DNA from 3 places in the Fructobacillus sp. ESL1129 genome. Region 2 is predicted to be linked to each of the others. Evidence: predicted binding sites of a transcription regulator. Region 2 holds the regulator's gene; each other region holds the start of a gene.
The links. Region 2 encodes LexA, which represses DNA repair genes until DNA is damaged. Its sites were predicted from a motif close to CNAACANNTGTTNG; they were not measured.
Positions count from the first base shown of each region.

Region 1: a site for LexA is predicted at 2,676-2,689, ahead of ACSYSL_RS00790 (FtsK/SpoIIIE family DNA translocase). Genes of this name have one in related genera too.
Region 3: a site for LexA is predicted at 2,434-2,447, ahead of uvrB (excinuclease ABC subunit UvrB). Genes of this name have one in related genera too.

Region 1 is NZ_CP196668.1:150,771-154,923, reverse strand. It holds gene ACSYSL_RS00795 (hypothetical protein) at 1-34, shown strand, start outside; gene ACSYSL_RS00790 (FtsK/SpoIIIE family DNA translocase) at 80-2,491, opposite strand; gene ACSYSL_RS00785 (ion transporter) at 2,720-3,415, shown strand; tRNA gene ACSYSL_RS00780 (tRNA-Glu) at 3,762-3,833, opposite strand; gene ACSYSL_RS00775 (tRNA (cytidine(34)-2'-O)-methyltransferase) at 3,966-4,153, opposite strand, start outside.
Region 2 is NZ_CP196668.1:453,124-457,276, reverse strand. It holds gene ACSYSL_RS02245 (PBP1A family penicillin-binding protein) at 1-873, shown strand, start outside; gene ACSYSL_RS02240 (YlbF family regulator) at 917-1,273, shown strand; gene lexA (transcriptional repressor LexA) at 1,370-2,002, opposite strand; gene ACSYSL_RS02230 (YneF family protein) at 2,199-2,420, shown strand; gene ACSYSL_RS02225 (lysophospholipid acyltransferase family protein) at 2,470-3,099, opposite strand; gene ACSYSL_RS02220 (tRNA1(Val) (adenine(37)-N6)-methyltransferase) at 3,161-3,928, shown strand; gene ACSYSL_RS02215 (GIY-YIG nuclease family protein) at 3,940-4,153, shown strand, end outside.
Region 3 is NZ_CP196668.1:1,343,141-1,347,293, forward strand. It holds gene ACSYSL_RS06660 (YkuJ family protein) at 1-246, shown strand, start outside; gene ACSYSL_RS06665 (LTA synthase family protein) at 272-2,386, shown strand; gene uvrB (excinuclease ABC subunit UvrB) at 2,493-4,153, shown strand, end outside.

The sequences.
Region 1 (4,153 bases), 300 kb from region 2:
AAAGCAATTACGCCCAATTTTTTCAAATCAGTAATACTAAAAAACCTCCTTGCTATACAGCAAGGAGGTTTTTATATCACTATTCAGTTTTTTTCGCCACGTTGACTTGTCGTGGCCTTGCCCCGTCTGCTGGTCCGATGTAACCAGCATTTTCAAGGTCATCAATCAATCGAGCAGCTCGATTATAACCAATCCGGAAACGTCGTTGCAGAAGCGAAGTCGAGGCCTTTTGTTGGTCGATGACAAACTCCAACGCTTCGTCAAAGAGCTCATCATCTGAATTACCAGCAACGCCTGCTTCGTCTTGCGCAATTTCTTCATCCGTCACCGTCATCTTATCATCATAAGCGACCGTTTGTTCGTCCTTAACAAAGTCGACAACTGCCGTCACGTCAGCGTTAGATATGAAAGCCCCCTGCAAACGCTTATGCGCCTTTCCAGGTGGTGCAAAAATCATGTCACCCCGACCGAGCAATTTTTCAGCACCGTTCGTGTCCAAAATCGTTCGAGAGTCAATACCGGAGGCCGTCCGAAAGGCAATTCGACCCGGTATATTGGACTTGATTGTTCCGTTAATGACTTTCACATCCGGACGCTGGGTAGCCAAAATCATGTGAATCCCGGCAGCACGGGCCTTCGCTCCAAGACGGGCAATGGAAACTTCAATTTCAGAACCCACCGTTGCCATCAAATCAGCAAACTCATCAACTACGGCCACAATGTAAGGTAATTTGGTCATCAAGGCGTTTCCCGTTTCCTTAGCATGGGCATTGTTTTCTTCAACCGCCGCGTTGTATTCACCAACGTTACGCTTGCCAAACTGAGCGAGCAAGTCATAGCGGTTTTCCATCTCCTCGACCAATTTATTCAGAGATTTAGCAGCTTTTTTAGGGTCTGACACAACTGGCGTCAGCAAGTGAGGGATGCCGTTATAAATGGAAAGCTCCACCACCTTCGGATCAACCATCATGAGCTTCACTTCCGATGGCTTGGCCTTTAACAAAAGCGAAACAATGATGCCGTTTAATCCAACCGACTTACCAGAACCCGTCGAACCGGCAATCAATAAGTGAGGCATCGCGGCAAGGTCAACGGAGACAATCTTGCCTGACACGTCACGACCGAGGGGCACGGTTAGTAGCCCCTCATTTAAGGTGTTTGATTGCTCAATCATATCTCGAAAGCCAACGACAGCCTGCGTATCGTTTGGCACTTCAATTCCAACATAGGGTTTTCCAGGAATTGGTGCTTCAATTCGAATGGATTTCGCAGCTAGAGCAAGTGCTAAATCATCAGCCAAATTCGCAATTCGGTTTACTTTAACCCCCTGCCCCGGCTTCAATTCATATTGGGTCACAGTTGGTCCCAATGAAACGGAGGAAACCGTGGCCTCCACCCCGAATGACTTTAATGTATCGTGAACCAAGCGAGATTTAGCGTTCAAGCTCTTCGCTTCCTTCGTTTGGTCCGTTGCCTTTGTTTTTGTCAACAGAGAAGTCGATGGCAACTGGTAATCGTCATCGGATAGGTTTGCTTGTTCGCTATCAAAACCACTAGCCGTTTTCTGGTCACTTGTTTCATTAGAGGGTTTGGAAGCATTCACATTCGGCAGCACGTGCTCAATCCCGTGCGTTCCATCCACGACTGGCTCTTCGTTACCCACGTCTGGTTGCTGCCAATTAATTTGCGGCTCTTCCAATTTTGTTTCTTCCGGCTCGGTCGTTTTCGGTTCATCCTCCACAACCGGCGCAAAAGGATCTTCTACCATGGATTTTGGTTCCGTCTTCGCTCCACCAAAAGGATCATCGCCAAAATCAGTTAGATCCTGTCGCTCTTTTTTGGTCAACAGCGCCCGCTGATCACGACGAGCTTCCTGCTTTTCCCGAATTTCAACGGCCTTTTCTTGCGCCTTTTGAACTGACTTTTGAGCCATATCACGAGCGGGCAATTTAAAAGTCACAATCAACCCAGCAACGAGGAGAACAACGATAATGATGATGGTCCCAACGTTTGACAGAAAGGTGCTGGTAAGCTGGTAAAAGGCGGCCCCGATGATTCCCGATCCAACAGGGGTGTGAGCAGTCTGGTTCGTCAATTCCTGTCCAATGATTCGCGTCACCTGCGACAGCGGACTACCATCGGGCAAATCCGCGCCGGTATTAAAAAGCAAGGCCGACAGTAACAAAGCAGCTAAATAAAGCATGCCACCACCAGCATAAACGCGACCTGGAACAGGTAAGACTTTGTCCATCACCAAGTAATAGCCAGCATACAGCATGCCCACCGCCAACGTCACTTGATAAAGATTACCAATGAAGAACCGGACAAAGTCAGCTAAATAAACGCCAAACAAACCAATCTGGAAAATGGCAAAAACGGATAGAATCAGAATCGTCACTAAAGCAATGACCTGACTGGCTGCACCAGAACGGGTCATTTTTTGATTCTTTTTCTTATTTTTTTGCCCTCTTTTTTTAGCCTGCTTCGCCATCACAAACTCCTCTTAAACGCAGGTTCAGACACCCGCAAAGTCAAAATTCTTACATTACCTATCTTAGCACATGCCAAAAGAAGGCTCTACCCTCGAAAAAAGCATGACAAAGAAATCATCTAGCTACTCTATTCGCTTTATTTCCAATATTTTAATAAGCATCTATAATGTATTTGTTACCCAATGAATGCTCGTTCGACTTTTCATAATATCACCAGGGACACTTAAATGAAAAAACTATATTTTGCTGCTGTTTTCACGCTGGCTATCATTTCCGTCGCATTAGCTGGCCTGGACATTGGTGGACTTATATCAATTAATCATGCACCTTACCTAGTTATAGATCGTTTTATTCTCATCTTTTTCTGGATAGACTACGTAGTAAGATTCACACTCTCATCAAATAAGTGGCGCTTTTTTAAGTCAAATATTTTCGACTTATTAGCAATTGTTCCTTTCGATTCAGTCTTCTCCATGTTTCGAATTGTCCGTACGGTTCGTCTATTAAAGCTATTACGCTTTGTAAGGATTATTGGCTTCGCCGGACGTTTTAAAAATAATCTGAATAAATTCATCAATACAAACGGCTTTATATATCTAATGAGCTTTGCAATCATTCTAGTACTTATTTCAGCTGGCATTTACTCTTTAGCTGAAGATATTAATTACGGTAACGCACTTTGGTGGACAATTGTTACCGCTACGACTGTTGGATACGGTGATATTTCTCCAACATCACCTATCGGACGTGGTGTTGCCATTGTCCTTATGTTTGTTGGTATTGGATTAATCGGTACAATCACTAGTACTGTCACCTCATTCTTCACACAACAACAATCAGATAAGTTTGATGAGGAATTAAATGGCAAACTGGATGAAATCAGTGATCGACTGAAAAAAATCGAGCAGAAATTAGGAGAATAGGGATGATTTTAATTGGATTTATTGCTGTATTTCTAATTAGCTTGTTTATTGTTTGGGAATTTTTAACCACGTTTTTACCACGGCTGATTCTGATATGGATTTTTATTTCAGTGATATGCTTCCTATTCAGTTGGACCTTTTTGGTTATTCTGTTATTTGCTCTTTCAGCAGGTTGCTTTTATATCGTTTACCAACAATTAAAAAATAAAAAAAAATAAGCCCAATAGGCTTTTTATTTTATCCATTTACGCGAATGCAAGAAAATACTTGCATCAGTAATCAAAACGTACTCGCTATGACAAACAAAAAAGGCTTCACACCAATAAATGATGTGAAACCTTTTTAGTAGCCCGTGAGAGAATCGAACTCTCGATTCCGCCGTGAAAGGGCAGCGTCTTAGCCACTTGACCAACGGGCCATGGTCAGTTGTTGTTCAACATTTCTATCAAACAACTATGTTAGTATAGCAAGGAATTCTGACCAAGGCAAGACTTTTCTGATTATTTTTTTATTTTTTTGCCATTACTTGCTTTGCACCACAACTTGTAGCCTACTTCAACTTATCCTGTTCATAGGTGTGAATTTTATCGAGCTCAGCAAAGTCTTGTTGTCGCAAAGCCTCAAAAATCACGATAGCAACAGTATTCGACAAGTTTAAGGAGCGGATGTTTTGATCGTTTTGCGGAATCCGGATGGCCTTTTCTGGATTTTGACGCATAAAGACTTCAGGCAAACCCG
Region 2 (4,153 bases):
ATTAATACCGAGTTACCAAACAAAAAGATGAGTTTCGGTACGAATAACTACTCGCCAAACAACGCCTTGAACGTTGAAACGGGTAATGTGAAGATGTACGAAGCCCTCGAGCATTCGTACAACATTCCTGCGGTTTACTTGCTTGATAAGTTAGGGGTGGATACTGGTTATACTTGGGGTAAGAAGTTTGGTTTGAACTTGGTTTCTTCCGATAAGAATTACGCTCTGGCACTTGGTGGTTTGACAAAGGGTGTTTCACCACAGCAAATGGCTGCTGCCTACACGACTTTTGCAAACGGCGGAAAGATGTCAGAGGCCCATTACATCACTAAGATTGTGGATGCTTCGGGTAAGACAATCGTGGCTAAACCAAAGGCTAAGCAAACACAATTAATTTCCAAGTCGATTGCCGACAAGATGACCAAGATGATGCTTGGTACCTATACCAACGGTACTGGTAAGGGGGCCACACCAACTGGCTATACGATTGCTGGAAAGACCGGAACAACGGAAAACCCTAATTCGACCAATAATTCGAACTCATCAAAGGATTCATGGGCAGTTGCCTATACCAACGATGTGGTCCAAGTTTCATGGGAAGGAATTGAAGGCAATAGTTCAAGTTCACTCCCAATTGGCTTAATGTCAACAATTGGAAACCTGGTCAAAACTTCGATGGGGCAGATTTTACCAAACACCGAAGAAAGCTCCTTTACGGTATCGGACGCTAATAAGACCACGAGTTCAGCCAGTTCATCATCTGATGGTAATTCATGGGCGGATAACGCGAAGAAGAACATTCAGAACGGGGTGGACACAACGGTTGCTGGTGCTAATAAAGTATGGGATACTGTAACAGGATGGTTCAACTAGTAAAAGTAGTTGAAGTTGTTTAGATAAGAAAGGACTGACATAAATGGCAGTAAATATTTACGATAACGCAAACGAGATGGCAAAGGTATTGACGCAAACTGAGCAATACCAATCATGGGAAAAGGCTTTCAAGGATGTTCAAGGCGATGACAAGTCAAAGGAACTCTTCAAGCAATTCCAAACGATTCAAATGACGGTGCAACAAATGATGCAGGCCCAAAAGACACCAACTCCTGAACAGGAGAAGGAATGGGACGCCATTGCGAAGGATGTTCAAGCTGACGAAAAGATCAAGGCCTTGATGGCTGCTGAACAAGTTTTGAACACGTTGCTTGGTGAAATTAACGACATCGTGACAAAGCCTGTTTCAGAAAGCTATGCAGCAGCTCATAAGGCATAAGCAGTAGAAAATGAAAAAGACGACACAGAAGTGTCGTCTTTTTTTGTGTAATGGCAAAAGAAAAAGACCAGCAAAATGCTGATCTTTTAGTAGTTTTTAGTAGATGGCATCGCGATAGAGTGATACCACCTTACCGAGGATGGATACCTGGTCCAAAATAATGGGGGCCATGGTATCGTTTTCCGGTTGCAGGCGGTAGTGGCCAGCTTCGCGGAAGAAACGCTTGACGGTTGCTTCGTTGTCCTCGTTCATCGCCACGACGATATCGCCGTTGTCGGCGGTTTGTTGACGGCGGACAATCACTTTGTCGCCATCAAGAATCCCGATGTTAATCATGGATTCACCGCGAACGTTTAGCATGAAGAGATCACCGTCGTAGGGAATTAAATCTTCGGGAATAGGGAAGAATTCCGTTGCTTCCTGTTCAACTGCCAAAATAGGTTGACCAGCGGTGACCAAACCAAGCACTGGAATCTTACCAGCGTTAGATGAAATCCCAAGCATTTCAAATCCCTTAGCGGTTACTTCGATGGCACGGGCCTTCGTTTTCTCACCCTTCTTTAAGAGATAACCATTTTTAATCAGACGGGAAATGTGACCGTGGATGGTTGAAGAAGACGAAAGGCCAACTGACTCACCAATCTCACGGATGGTCGGCGGAAAGCCGTTTTTTGATTGGTACTCGTGAATGAAGCGGAGTACCTGAATTTGTTTTGAATCCGATTCCATAGTGTTCTTCCCATTTCATTAAATCTGCTATTATTCTAGCGAAAATAAGGCGAAAAAGCAAACGCATGTTCGTAAGATTTTCTTAAGCTTGACCCTCACTCTTAAGTATTTTGAAATGAAGATTAAAAAGTCGAAACGGATGGTGATTGCTTGTGGTATACTTATCATTAGATTTTTAGAGGTAAAGGAGACCACTATGCTTGTACTAGTAGGACTTTTGGCCCTGGTTGTTGGGCTGGTTGGTGGATTCTTCTTGGCGCGCTTCACGATGAAGTCATATTTGGCCAAGAACCCACCAATCTCAGAAGAGATGATGAAGTCAATGATGATGTCGATGGGTCAAAAGCCATCACAGAAGAAGTTGAATCAAATGATGAGCCAGATGAAGGCACAAAGCCAAAAGGCACAAAAGAAGTAATTTTGCTCATCTAAAAAAGTCCCGAAGATGAATTCTTCGGGACTTTTTATTATTGCTTGGCTTTTGGATCGACGTAGACCCAATTTGGGTCGATTTCATCATCGAGCTGGGCAAAGGCTGCTTCAATCTTTTCGTTGTATTCCGCAATCACGTCGTCAGTTAATTTCACTTTCGGATCGATAACGATGGGTTCACCGAAGTTCATTGTGACGCGCTTACGCAAGAAAAGGTGGGAAAACTTGACAGGTCCCTGGTAAACGGCGGGTACGATTGGCTTTTTAGACAGTTTGGCAATCAAGATGGAACCAGACTTGAGTTTCTGTGAGTGCCTTGAACCGGAGGGAAACATGATGAGGGAACGGTCACCCGTCTTTAATTCACTGACGGGTTTGCGAATCACATCGGGACCGACGTTCTTACGGTCGACCGGGAAGGCACCCAACGAAACGATTAGCTTGCGCAGGAAAAAGTTCTTGAACAATTCCTTCTTAGCCATAAAGATAAAACGTTTGGGGTAGGCCGCCATGGCATACCAAACGGGATCCCACCAGGTACGATGGGGCGCCACGAGGATGTAATTGTCTTCTTTCGGCAAGCGATTTTTGTTCAAATAATAAGTACGTCCGTTTATAATGGAAACCAAGGTCACAACGAAGACCCGGATAAAGCGATAAAGCATAAGCTTGTCCTTTCAATATGATTTAACTGTTTAATTTTACTATAAAAGGGGACAAAGGCAAATGACAGAAGCGAATTTACAGGCTGGCGAACGGCTCGATGGTCTACCATCGCAGCAAGTGAACGTGATTCAAAACCCCGACATGTTCTCCTATTCGTTGGATGCAGTCCTTTTAGCCCACTTTGCTAAGCCGAATAAGAAGGGAAGAGGGGTGACGGTGGACCTCGGAGCGGGAACGGGTGCCGTGGGCCTTTTCTATGCCAAGAAAGTCACGGGACGGGTCATGTTGGTCGAAATACAAGCCGATTTGGCTAAAATGGCCGAACGGTCGGTGAAGTTGAACCAGCTTGACGACCGGGTTTCCGTGATTCATTCGGATATGCAAGAAGTTTTTGACCAGATTAAGCCTGGTTCCGTTGACACCGTGCTCTGTAACCCACCTTATTTTCCGGTCAAGGAAACGACCAAGCAAAATCAGGATGAGCACTACCAGATTGCCAGGCACGAGGTGGCCATTGATTTGCCGAAGTTAGCACAAACCGCCAATAAGTTGCTGAAGAACAAGGGGAAGTTTTTCATGGTGCACCGACCGGAACGACTGGCCGATATTTTTGCTGCACTGACTGCCAGGGGATTAGAAGTCAAACACATTCAGTTCGTCTACGGCAAAGCTGATCGAGAAGCAAACATGGTGCTGGTTGAAGCGATTAAACAGGGGCGTGCTGGTGGCGTACGTGTACTACCACCCATCGTCGCCTACACGGCAACCAATGATTACACCAAGCAGGTGGAAGAGATTCTCTATGGACAACCCTGGACAATTGAATAGGAGTGCTTTTTATGACGGACAAAAAAAGTAAAACCTATGATTTTTACGTACTCTACACGGCGGATGGCTATTTTTATGGTGGTTATTCTGACGATGCCATCCGTCGTTTTCACGTCCACGAATCCGGGAAGGGTGCGAAGTTCACCCGGGTAAAGTCACGGCACCCCCTGCAATTGATTTACTATGCGACTTTTGAAAGCAAGCACGATGCGATGCATGCGGAGG
Region 3 (4,153 bases), 490 kb from region 2:
AAAACGAGTCAATTACAAGATATTTTAAACCGCCTTTCTGCGATGCAAAAGTCAAAGGATGGTCGGTATCAAAAACGACGTTTTGACCTCTATGGATTGGAACTGTTACAAGTCACCTATGATCAAGAAAACCAAGAGTGGGATGTGCTCGACCATCGATTAAAAAAGCACTACCATTTTGATGATATTGATTTAGTGGCAATTGAAATATACGATTTACTTCGTGATGTGCAACTGACCTTTTAGGTCAGTTTTTGTGAGGAATAAAGAAATGTTACGTAACTTTATGGGGACGATTAAACAGCGCTTGAATTGGTCAACAGTGAAAGCGTCAAAACATTGGAGGTCGAGCCTGACTGGCTTTTTTGTCTTAAATTTAATTCTCGTTTGGTTGAAGACCTATCTCAATTACTTCTTTAACTTTTCTTTGGGGGCTTCCGGTCCCATTCAGTTGTTTTTGCTAGCTCTAAATCCGATTCCAACCGCTATTATTCTACTTGGCATTGGTCTTTATTTCCGTGGACGGCTAGCCTACTTCCTCGTCTGGCTGTTCAACTTAATTCAGACCATTTGGCTTTTTGCCAACATGCTCTATTATCGTGAGTTCTCAGACTTCCTGTCATTCGGCATTCTTGGTTCGGGTTCATCAACGGGGAATAACCTTGGAAAGTCCATTGCGGCCATTATTAGGCCAACCGACTTTCTTGTGTATGTCGATGTAATTATTTTAGCCGTGTTCTTACTCTTTAAGCTCTGGCCAATTGACAAGAAGAAAATTTTGAAGCGCTACGCCTTCTTGACCACTTGTCTGGGTGTTGCTTTGATGCTGGTTGATTTTGGGATTGCTTCGGTTGACCGCTCGGGCTTGCTGACACGGTCCTTTGATAATAACTACATCGTTAAGTATCTGGGTTTGAATGAATATGCGGCCTTTAACGCCTTTCAAACGAAGAAGCAGTCTGACTCTCGTAAAGAGGCGACGGCTAGCGATTTGAAAACGGTTCAGAACTTTATTAATCAAAACAACATTCCGGCCAATGCCAGCTACTATGGCAGTCAAAAGGGGAAGAACGTCTTTGTCATTCACTTAGAGTCCTTCCAACAATTCTTGATTGATTATAAAGTCGATGGGCAGGAAGTAACGCCGAACTTGAATGCTTTCTACCATGATCAAAACACCCTTTCTTTTGATAATTTCTATAACCAAGTTGGACAGGGAAAGACTTCCGATGCTGAAATGATGCAGGAAAATTCGCTGTATGGTTTGGCGACCGGCTCAGCCATGACAAAGTACGGAACGGCCAATACCTTCGAGTCCATGCCGGGAATTCTTGGTCAGCAGGGCTATACATCCGCTGCCTTCCACGGCGATGTTTCAACATTTTGGAACCGGAATAACACCTATAAGTCCTTTGGTTATAACTACTTCTTCTCAAAGAACTACTATCCAAACGCTGACAAGGCCAATTACTCCGTTGGGTATGGTTTGAAAGATAAGATTTTCTTGAAGGATACGGCGCAATACATTGAGCAATTGCCTCAGCCGTTCTATGCCAAGTTAATCACGGTTACCAACCACTATCCATATACATTGGATAAGGAGAACGCCACTTTCCCAGCAACCCAGACAGGGGATTCAACAGTGGATGGCTACGTACAAACGGCTCACTACTTGGATCAAGCCTTTGGTGAATTGATGGCCTACCTGAAGAAGACCGGCCTCTACGATAATTCAACCTTTGTTTTGTATGGTGACCACTACGGAATTTCTGAAAACCACCAACCGGCCATTGCGAAGTTGCTTGGTAAGGATTCCGTTGATAACTACGATTTGGCCAACTTCCAAAAGGTTCCGTTCATGATTCACGGCACTGGCTTGCAGGGTGGCATTAACCACACTTATGGTGGCGAAATTGATATGATGCCGACCCTCCTGCATTTGCTTGGAGTATCAACGGATGGCATGACGATTTTCGGTCATGATTTGCTTTCACAGCAAAACCCACAAACGGTTGTCTTCCGAAATGGTGATTGGGTGACCCCAACCTACACAAAGTATCGAAATGACTATTATGATACTCAGACGGGCCAAAAGCTGTCCATGAAGTCTAATCCGGCTTTGAAAGCAACGGCTGCACGAGTACAGGCATACGCGGATAAGTCTTTGTCTTATTCCGATAAAGTCATTACAGGCGACTTGCTTCGCTTCGATAAATCGAGGTTGAACTCCTATACAGTGAATAAGTCATCCTATGACTATCAAAAGGCTTCTGCTCTCAAGCAATTGAAGCAAAACCAAAAATCAAACCCGACCTCTTTGCTTGCTAAAAACAACGGTCAGTCGACGGTGAACGAATACGAAACCGATGCACCGGAACTAAAGTAAGCTTCTTGATTGGTTATTGAACTCAAAAACGAACAGATTTGTGTTATAGAACATCTGTTCGTTTTTTGCTATAATAAAATAAGTGTTTTAACAGTTTGGAGGCCTCATGGTAGCACCAAAACGAGAGAATGAAAAATTTGAAGTTGTTTCAAAGTACCAGCCCACTGGTGACCAACCAAAGGCCATCAAGCAGTTGGTGAAAGGGCTGAAGGATGGCGAAAAGGAGCAAATCCTTCTTGGTGCCACTGGTACCGGAAAGACCTTTACCATTTCCAACGTCATTGCTCAAAATAATAAACCAACTTTAGTGTTGTCACATAACAAAACCCTAGCGGGTCAGCTCTATTCCGAATTGAAAGAGTTCTTCCCGAATAATGCGGTTGAATACTTCGTTTCCTATTATGATTATTATCAGCCAGAGGCTTACGTGCCTTCTTCTGATACTTTCATTGAAAAGGACTCGGCCATTAACGATGAAATTGATCAGTTGCGAAACTCGGCGACGGCCTCGCTTTTTGAGCGCAATGATACCATTGTGGTGGCTTCAGTTTCTTCAATCTTTGGATTGGGTGATCCTCACCAGTATAAGAATCACGTCATTTCCTTGCGCGTCGGCAGCGAGTACGGTCGTAACCAGTTAATGCACGACCTGGTAGACGTCCAGTTTGCGCGTAACGACATTGACTTTCAGCGTGGAACCTTTCGTGTTCGCGGTGATGTTATTGAGATTTTTCCATCTTCACAAGATGAATTGGCTTTGCGGGTGGAGTTCTTTGGTGATGAAATTGATCGGATTCGTCAGATTAATGCCTTAACCGGACAGGTTGTTTCCGAAAAAGACTATGTAGCGGTTTATCCCGCTAAGCACTTTATGACCGACGATGACCGGATGAAGAAGGCTCTGGTTGGTATCCGCGAGGAAATGGAAGAACGTCTAAAGGAATTCGAAAAAGAGGGGAAGCTACTCGAAGCACAACGCCTTCGTCAGCGAACGGAATACGACCTGGCCATGCTCCAAGAAATGGGCTTTACGCCAGGAATTGAGAACTATTCGCGTTGGATGGACGGTCGCCAAAAGGGAGAAGCACCCTATACACTGCTTGACTTCTTCCCAGATGACTTTTTGATTGTTGTCGATGAAAGTCACGTGACGATGCCACAGGTTCGTGGTATGTATAATGGCGATAAGGCCCGCAAGGAAACACTGGTTAATTACGGGTTCCGTTTACCTTCTGCCTTGGATAACCGGCCGTTAACGTTGCCGGAATTTGAAAAGCACGTTAACCAAATTATTTATATGTCGGCCACCCCTGGTGACTATGAACTTGAACGCGTCCCCAAAAAAGACGTGGTGGAACAAATTATTCGACCAACTGGTCTGCTTGATCCTGAAGTGGAAGTTCGACCAGTTATGGGGCAGATTGATGATTTAGTTGGCGAGATTAACAAGCGAGTTGAACGTGATGAGCGTGTCTTCATTACGACACTGACCAAGCGGATGTCAGAAGACTTGACGGATTATTTGAAAGATGTCGGGATTAAGGTTGCTTACTTGCATTCCGATATTAAAACGCTGGAGCGAACGAAGATTATTCGCGAATTGCGTCTTGGTAAGTACGATGTCTTGGTCGGCATCAACTTGCTTCGAGAGGGAATCGATGTGCCGGAAACGTCTTTGGTGGCCATTTTGGATGCCGATAAAGAGGGCTTCTTGCGTAATCCTCGTTCCCTTATTCAGACCATTGGTCGTGCGGCTCGTAATGCCAA